One region of the Micromonospora sp. WMMD882 genome, then DNA from elsewhere that is predicted to be linked to it. Evidence: riboswitches for the same ligand, from Rfam matches in the RefSeq annotation. Region 1 holds a riboswitch; the other holds the start of a gene.
The links. Region 1 has a riboswitch for cobalamin ahead of O7606_RS03145 (prenyltransferase/squalene oxidase repeat-containing protein). Riboswitches for the same ligand answer to the same signal wherever they lie in the genome.

Region 1 (4,407 bases):
CAGGCCCAGCACGGCGAAGGACTGGTCGAACGTGTTGCTGGCGTCCGGACCGCTGTCGGCGGTGGTACGGCTGGTGATCCGGCCCCGCTGGTGACCGGTGTCCGCCCCGGCGACCAGCGAGAGGGTCTCCGCCCGCAGGTCGTACCCGCCGAAGTCGGTGGGGTCGGCCCCGACGGCGGAGGCGGCGTAGAGCAGTTTCGCGGTCGCCCCGCCGTCGGTGAAGCCCTCGATGCCGTAGTCGTCGTAACTGTTGTAGGACCGCACGTGTGCCGCGACCTGCCGGGTCGCGGCCTGCCGGGTCGGCGTGTCCACGCCGGTCGCGGCCAGCGCCAGCAGCCCGTCGACGGTCAGGCCCCAGTCCTGACCGCCGAACGGGCCGGGCAGCGCCCCGTCGGCGTACTCGCCGGCCAGCCAGGACGCGGCCGCGCGCCCGGCGGTGGTGTCCGTCGGGGCCGGCGCGGCCCCGACGGTCGACGGGAGGACGGAGAACGCGGCGAGGGTCGTCGCCGCGACCACGCCGAGGCCGGTGGCGGGACGCCGGGACAGGGGCATCGGATGCCTTTCACGCAGTGGTGGGTCAGGACCCCGGCACGTCCGGGGTTAACGGTCAGGGAGCGGGGACGCTGGGCGGCGCGCCCGCCCCGAACGCCCAGCCCTCGACGCTGCCCGGGGCCGGGTTGTAGCTGCCCGCGCCGGAGGAGCTGTAGGACCAGGCGCCCCCGGCGGGGGCGTGCCAGTACGACCAGTACGCGGTGACCGGTGGGGTGTTGACGCACGGGTCGGTGGCGGCGGTGGGCTTGCCGTTGATCCGGCAGACGAACGCCAGCCCCCACCGGCTGGTGCCGGTCACCGTGAAACCGGCCGTCTGGAGGGCGGCCAGCCCGGTGGCCGGGTCACCGGGGGCGCAGGCGACCTGGACGCCGCCACCGAGCGCGGCGAAGTCCACCACGACGGTGACCCCGGTGGCGCCGGTGCAGGCGGCGGCCTGCGCCGCCGGTGGCGTCGGCTCGACGGCGGTCAGGGTGACGGCGGCGACGACGGCGGCCAGCAGACCGGCCAGTCGGGCTCGGACGGTGGTACGGAACATGGGTCCTCCTGGACGGGAGCGGCGGTGGGCGGGACGGCTCACGGGCAGGTGGGCAGCGGCGCGCCCACCGTGGCGTCGGCGCTGGACACGTGGTCGTACCCGACTCCGGTCAGGCCGAGGACGGCCTGGGCGGTGGCCCGGGTGGCGGTGTCGCGGTCGAAAGCGCCCCCGTCGAAGTCGACGGCGCCCCGGTCGGCCGGCGCGCCGGCGCAGCCCACCTGGAGCCGGGCCAGGAACCCCCGGGCCCGCGCCCAGGCCAGCGGGCGGTGCCCGGCGCGCAGCGCCTGCGCGGCGAGCCCGGTGCTGTTCGCGTTCGCCGTGCCGGCCCCGTTGGCGAAGCCGCCGTCGGGGCGCTGCACGGACAGCAGCCAGGCCAGCCCGGCGTCGGCGTCGGCGGAGCGGCCGGCCGCCCGCAGCGCCTGCGTCGCCAGCGCGGTGGCGTCCACGTCCGACACGCAGGTCGGCTGCGCCGGCAGCAGCGGGTAGCCGCCGTCGGCGCACCGGGTGCCGGCCAGCCAGGTGGCCGCCTCCGGCGGCACGCCCGGCCCGGTACGGCGCAGCGCGAGGATCGCGAACGACTGGCTGAACGCGTTGCTGTAGTCGCCGTACGCCGAGCGGTCGGCGAACCGTCCGCCGGGCTGCTGGAGGGAGCGGAGCCGGTCGACCAGGTCCACCCCGCCCACGTCGGTCGGGTCGCCGCCGCGCGCCGCGACGGCGAGCGCGAGTTTGGCCGTGGCGCCCGCGTACGCCTCGGCGTCGCCGTCGCCGAGGTAGCCGTCGCGGACGTCCGGCCGGGTGACCCAGGCCAGCGCCCGCGCGCCGTGGTCGTCGGCGACCCCGGCGGCGGCGAAGGCGAACACCGCGTCCAGGGTGAGACCCTGGTCCGGGTAGGCGACGCCGTCGAAGACGGTCTCGAAGCGTTCCCCGTCGACGAGTTGGCGGGCCAGCCACCCGGCGGCGGCGTCCGGACGGGTCACCCCCGTCCGCTCGACGGTGGCGACCGGGGTGGTGGCGACAGAGCCGGCGACGGCTGGAACGGCGACGGCGGGCGCGGCGAGGGTGACGGCGGAGAACACGCCGCAGAACAGGGCGAGCAGGTGGTGCCGGCTGAGGCGGACGACCATCGGAAGCGCCTTTCCGGCCCGGCGGTCGTCAGAAACCCCGACCAACGGCAGCGGCGCGCGATCGGGACTCCGACCCGTGGGCCACGACGGGTGGGGGAGCGGACAGGCGGGTACGACGGGTATTCGGGCTCGCCACCGAGGTGTCACCTCGACGGCCTACCGTTGCGGGCCAGCGCCGGACTTCGACCGGACTTCCCCCGCACGTACACGCGATGCAGTTGTGCCGACAGTCTTGCCGGGCGGCCGTCACCTGTCAACGCGTCGTCTGTCGCGAGCGGACGGTGACGGCATGTCGGGCCCGCGGCCCGGCCTGCCCGGCGGCCCGTCCCCGGCCTGCGGTTCGGCCCGGTAGGCGGCCCTGGCCTGCGGTTCCGTCCGGTGAACGGCTCTGGCCTGCGGTTCGGTCCGGTAGGCGGCCCGGGTCAGGTCGAGGGCCTCGGCCGCGTAGGCGCGGGCGACCGGGACGGCGCGCAGGTCGACGGCGAGGACGGCCAGCAGCGCGGCCAGCCGGGCGGCGGCGGTGTAGAGGCGGACGCGTTGCGGCGGATGCTGCCGGGTGGCCATGAGCTGGTCCACGCAGATCCGCAGCGGACGCAGCCGGGCCACCAGGGTGGCGGGCGGGCAGCGCCCCCGGTCGGCCACCGCCTGCCGCACCTCGTCCTCCAGGCGCGCCAACCGGGCGTCGGCGTCGGCGGTGTCCGTCAACGCCGACCGGTGGGCGTCGATGTGCGTCCGGTGCTCCCAGAGCGCGGCGTGGTCGTCGGCGCGGGCCGCCGGACGGCGTCGCCGTCGGTCGTCCAGGCCGGCGATGCGGTCGTGCTCGGCGGCCAGCACGCCACCGGTCCGCAGCACCGTGTCGCACCGGCTCCAGAACGACCGCTCGGGATGCTGGCGGCCGGTCTCGGTGTTCGCCACCGAGCTGCGCCCGTACTGCACGAGCCGGGCCAGGCCGTGCTGGGTGTGGCCGGCGGCCCTGCGCAGGTGGGCGAGGTGCCGGCCGAGCGCGCGGCGGGCGGCGGTGATCTCGTCGGGCCCACCCATCGCCGCCACCCCCGGTCGCCGCGGTCACGATGAGCCGACACGGTAACCACCCCGGGTGACCATCTGCCGACAATGTCGTCGCCCGGCGTTGCGGGCGTGTCGACCCGGCGGGCGCATACCGTCCCTGCATGTTCACGACCGGCCACCCCGACCGACCGGCCGCCCCGCCCGCGTCGGCGGCCGGCGATCCGACGCCTGACGATCCGGTGCTGCCGGAGCTGCGCGAGATGTGGTGGGAGACCGGCGTGCGGGCCCGTGCCCAGGCCGGCGTGTTCGCCGTCTTCTCCGAGCTGCCGCGCCTGATCCGGGCCGCCCTGCGGGTGAGCTGGCGGGCCGACCGGGTCCGCACCACGATCGTCGGCGTCACGACGCTGTTCGCCGGCGCGATGTCGGCGTTCGGGCTGATCGCCGCGCAGCGGGTGCTGGTGGAGCTGTTCGCCGGCGGGCCCACCGCCGACAAGGTCCGCGCCGCGCTGCCGGCCCTGGTCGCCCTCGCAGCGGTGACCGCGCTGCGCGCCGGGATGGCCGCCGCGACGGGGTACGCGCAGAACGGCCTCACGCCCAAGGTGGACCGCGAGGTCGAACGGGGCCTGTTCGAGGTCACCACGGCAGTACGGCTGGAGGCGTTCGACGCCGACGCGTTCGCCGACGACATGGAACGCGCCTCCCGTGGCGCGGACTCCACCACCGGCCTGGTGCAGGCGTCGACGAACCTGCTCGCCGGCCTCAGCGGCGTCCTCGCCGTGGCCGTCGCCGTGCTGGTGATCCACCCGTTGCTGCTGCTCGCGCTGCTGGTGGCCACCGTGCCGAACGCGTGGGCGTCGCTGCGCGCCGGGCACCTGAGCTACCAGACGTACGCCGCCGGTTCGGTCCGGCGTCGGCGGCTGTGGCTGCTGCACCGGCTGATGGCCGAGCGTGACTCCGCCGCCGAGCTGCGCTCCTACCGGCTGCGTGAGTTCCTGCTCGACCAGTACGACCGGGTGATGGCTGTCGAGACCGGTATCCAGCTCGCGCTGGCCCGGCGGGTCACCACGACCACCACGGTCGGCGCGATGACCGGCGGGGTCGCCGTCACCGTGGTCTACGTGCTGCTCGGCCTGCTGCTCGTCGACGGGCAGATCCCCCTCGCCGCCGCCGCGACCTGCGTCATCGCGA
Region 2 (4,407 bases), 3.0 Mb from region 1:
CGATGACCCGGTCCAGGAACACCACCGCGGTACGGACCGTGGCGCGCAGCTTCTCCCAGTCGACGCCCTCGGCGGTGACGTGCGCGCCGAGGTTGACCGAGCCGAGGTTGCACACGGCGGTCTCGGTGTCGCTGTTCACCTCCAGGATCTCGGTGCACAGGTTCGACAGGTGGATGGTGTTGCCGGGCGCGCCGGTCTGGTTGGAGAGCCGGTTCGAGGCGTCCTTGAACGTCATCCACCCGTTGCCGGTCTGCGCCAGGGTGCGCATCATCCGCCCGTACAGGTCGCGGGCCTGCACCGTGCGGACGGCCTTCTTCTCGGCCGCCCGGTACGCCTCGTCGAACGCCTCCCCGTACAGGTCGGGCAGCTCGGGGGCGTCGGACGGGTCGATCAGCGACCACTCGCCGTCCGCCTCGACCCGACGCATGAACTCGTCCGGGATCCAGTTCGCCAGGTTCAGGTTGTGGGTGCGCCGGGCGTCCTCGCCGGTGTTGTCCCGCAGCTCCAGGAACTCCTCGACGTCCGGGTGCCACGGCTCCAGGTAGACGCAGGCCGCGCCCTTGCGCCGGCCGCCCTGGTTGACCGCCGCCACCCCGGCGTCGAGGGTCTTGAGGAACGGCACGATGCCGTTGGACCTGCCGTTGGTGCCCCGGATCAGCGCGCCCCGGCCGCGTACCCGGGACCAGGCGATGCCGATGCCGCCGGAGAACTTCGACAGCTTCGCCACCTGGTGGTACCGCTCGTAGATCGAGTCCAGCTCGTCGCGCGGCGAGTCGACCAGGAAACACGACGACATCTGGGTGTGCCGGGTGCCCGAGTTGAACAGCGTCGGCGAGCTGGGCAGGTACGCCAGGCTGGACATCAGCCGGTAGAAGCCGACCGCCTCGTCCGGCGTCCGGGACAGCCCGCACGCCACCCGCAGCAGCCAGAACTGCGGCGTCTCCACCACCAGCCGCGACTCCGGGTGCCGCAGCAGGTACCGGTCGGCGACGGTACGCAGTCCGAAGTACTCGAAGCGCAGGTCACCGGCGGGGTCCACGGCGTCGTCGAGCTGCCCGGCGTGCGCGGCCACGAACGCGGCCGTCGCGTCGCCGATCAGCCCGAGGCCGTGCGCGTACCGGATGGACTGACTGAAGCTCGCCACCTGCTGCCCACGGACCTCGGCGTCAACGTACGCGGCCAGCAGCCGGGCGGCCAGCTTCGAGTACTGCGGCTCCTCGCCGATCAGCTCCGCCGCCGTCTGGATGGAGAGCCGGTCCAGCTCGGCGGTGGTCGCCCCGTCGTACAGGCCGCTGATCGTCTTCGTGGCCACCCGCAGCGGGTCCACCTGGTCCAGGTCGCCGACCCACCGTTCGACCGCCCGGACGATCCGGTTGACGTCCACCGGCTCGGTGTCCCCGTTGCGTTTGCGGACCCGCATCACCGTCATGTCCCCTCCATCACGCCTGTCGACGAGGCCGACGAACGCGCGGGGACAGACGCCACTGGCCGCCGCAGGGGCGCGCCGGCCGTCCGGCCGGCTGATGGCGTCGGCCGTCCCGCGCGGCCTCCGACCGCCGCGCGCGGCAGCGCACGGCGCGCTGGCAGGTCTTCGGGCTCGCGGGCCGGACCGGTCCCCCGGTCGCCTACTGGCCGTCGCTTCCCAGGCCGTACGGCCCAGTGCTGTGTGACGGCGGTCGTTCCCACTCACCGCTGCGGGGCAGCCCCGGACTCGCACCGGGTTCCCTCTTACCCCGGACGCTCCCGTGCGGGAACGCCCGAACCAGCTACGCGAGCACTATATATGGTGCCGACACAGCGAAGGCAACACCAGATGTCGACGCGCCCGGTAGGCGATCGGTCACGCCCCGATCCCGCCGTGGGCGCGGACCAGCCATGCCCCGACCCGGCCGTGGGCACGGGCCAGCCACGCCCCGACCCGGCCGTGGGCGGGGACCGGTCAGGCCTCGACCCAGCCGTGGGCGCGGGCCCGCTCGGTGAGCGTCTCCCGGATCGCCGCGATCTGCGCGCCGGTCAGCGTCGGCACCCGGGTGATCAACGACTCGGTCACCTCGGTCATGAACTCCAGCGGCGACAGCACGTCGCACAGGCCGTCGTCGTCCTCCCGGGTCGCCCGCACGGCGCCCGGCTGACGCTCCACCCGGGGCGTCGGCGTGTCGAGGATCCGCACGCTCGCCGCCTTCAGGCCGCGCTCGCCCTCCTCGACCTCGTACTCCACCCGCAGACCGGAATGGACCTCGTGCCGGCGTTCCCCGAAGTCGTTCGCGTGGACGAAGACGTCCTCGCCCCCGGCGGACGGGGCGATGAACCCGTAGCCACGCACGTCGTCGAACCGGATCAGCTTTCCTACCAGCGCCACAGCAACCCCTGCCCCCACACGCTCACCACCACCGACCGGACCCGACGGCCAACCCGAGCGGGCCCCGGACCATTGGACCATGCCGCGCGCCCGCCCAGGTGTCCGCCCGGCCGGAACACCTCAGATCGCCCCGCCGTCCCGGGGCGTCGGGTCCCCGTCCCCGTCTTCGGGCTGGTAGTCGAACCAGTCGAAGTGGACGCTGCCGGTGGCCGCGTACATGCCGATCACCCGGCCGGTGAACCCGCCCGCGACCTCCGTCGACAGGTACCTTCCGTCCAGCTCCGCCAGCACGTCGAACGTGCCGTCCGCCGACTCCACGCCGAACCGCAGCACGTCCGGCTCCTTGCCGGGATGCCAGTCGCCGGGCGCGGGGGCCAGCACGTCGACCCGCAACCGGACCGGACCGGCCGGGACCGCCCGGGTCGCCACCGTCGCCAGCACCGACCCGATCCGGACCAGCACCCGCGCCTCGCCGTCGCCGACCTCGACGCCGTGGTGGTGCCGCTCGTCCAGCCGTACGACCAGCCCGCCGCGCCCGCCCGCCGGGTCGACCAGCGTCCGTACCCGGCAGGACGGATGCTGCTGACGGCGGCCCAGGAACGTGACGTCCCGCTCGTCCATCGACGCGCCCCGGGCCCGCAGCGTGAGCCAGCCCGGCCGCTCGGTCGTCGACCAGCTCTCCGCCGGCCGGGACCGCACCGACACCCAGCGCGGGTGCAGCCCGACGGCGTCGAAGTCGTCCCGGGCCGGCGGCTGCGGCGTCGGGCGCGCGGGCCACGGCGGGGCCGCCATCACCGGCTCGACCCCACCCACCACCGGCCAGCCGTCGACCCAGGTCACCGGGGCCAGGAACGTCTCCCGGCCGAGCACGTGCCAGCCGGGGGTGCCGCCACCGGGCCGTACGCCGAGCAGCACCAGCCACCACGAGCCGTCGGCGGCCTCCACCAGGTCGGCGTGGCCGGTGTTCTGGATCGGCCGGTTCGTGCCCCGGTGGGTGAGGACCGGGTTCGCCGGGCACGGCTCGTACGGCCCGCCGGGGGCGGTGGCGCGGGCCACCGAGACGGCGTGCCCGCGTTCCGTGCCGCCCTCGGCGATCAGCAGGTACCAGTAGCCGCCGACCCGGTACAGGTGCGGGGCCTCCGGGGCCTGCGCGCCCGGCGCGCCGGACCACAACCGGCGCGGCTCGCCGATCGTCCGGCCGGTGCGCGGGTCGATCCGCACCTGCTCGATCCCCGCGTACGTGCACCAGCAGTCACCCTCGTCGTCCCAGGTCAGGTCGGGGTCAATGCCGGGGACGCCGGGCAGCCGGACCGGGTCCGACCACGGGCCGGCCGGATCCTCGGCGGTGACCAGCAGGTTGCCGCCACCGTCGGCGCAGTTCGTGACGATCAGCCAGAACCGCCCGTCGTGGTGACGCAGCGTCGGCGCGTACACGCCCCCGGAGGACGCCGTGCTCGGCGGCAACGTCAACTGGCCCGGCCGGTCCAGCACGTTGCCGATCTGCTCCCAGTGCACCAGGTCCCGGCTGTGGAAGATCGGCACCCCGGGGAAGTACTCGAAGCTGGAACAGACCAGGTAGTAGTCGTCGCCGACCCGGCAGACGCTCGGGTCCGGGTGGAAGCCGGGCAGCACCGGGTTGCGGAACGTGCCGTCGGGCCAGCCGTCCGTGGTGCCGCGCGCCTGGGCCATGGTCATCGGAGCCTCCCCGGGATCGAGACGGTTTGAGCAGCTTGGAGCCGTGGGTACGCTCCCACACGATCAGCCGACCGACCCAGGAGGCTCCTCGTGATCATGGCTTTGCTGCTCGACCTGGCCAACATCGTCGGCGGATTCCTGCTCGCCGTCGCCCTGCTACGGATGCTGCCGCGCGTCGGCGACGACCTGCGCCGAGGCGCCGACCGGATCGCCCGGTTCGCCTGGGTGGTCGGCCTGGTCGCGCTGGTGACCGGCGGCTACTGGCTGATCGTCCACCTGGTCTCCGGGCCCCGGGTGTTCCACTTCGAGATCGTCGGCATCGGCGTCGGCGTCGCCCTGCTGTGGGACCGACT

Region 2: linked by a shared signal. The riboswitch ahead of O7606_RS15855 (ribonucleoside-diphosphate reductase subunit alpha) and the one ahead of O7606_RS03145 (prenyltransferase/squalene oxidase repeat-containing protein) in region 1 are both predicted to bind cobalamin.

The regions. Positions count from the first base shown of each region.
Region 1 is NZ_CP114903.1:797,839-802,245, forward strand. It holds gene O7606_RS03135 (prenyltransferase/squalene oxidase repeat-containing protein) at 1-552, opposite strand, end outside; gene O7606_RS03140 (hypothetical protein) at 608-1,087, opposite strand; gene O7606_RS03145 (prenyltransferase/squalene oxidase repeat-containing protein) at 1,126-2,211, opposite strand; cobalamin riboswitch at 2,308-2,449, opposite strand; gene O7606_RS03150 (helix-turn-helix transcriptional regulator) at 2,458-3,252, opposite strand; gene O7606_RS03155 (ABC transporter ATP-binding protein) at 3,381-4,407, shown strand, end outside.
Region 2 is NZ_CP114903.1:3,798,226-3,802,632, forward strand. It holds gene O7606_RS15855 (ribonucleoside-diphosphate reductase subunit alpha) at 1-1,429, opposite strand, end outside; cobalamin riboswitch at 1,565-1,782, opposite strand; gene O7606_RS15860 (cold shock domain-containing protein) at 1,940-2,359, opposite strand; gene O7606_RS15865 (glycoside hydrolase family 43 protein) at 2,480-4,054, opposite strand; gene O7606_RS15870 (hypothetical protein) at 4,151-4,407, shown strand, end outside.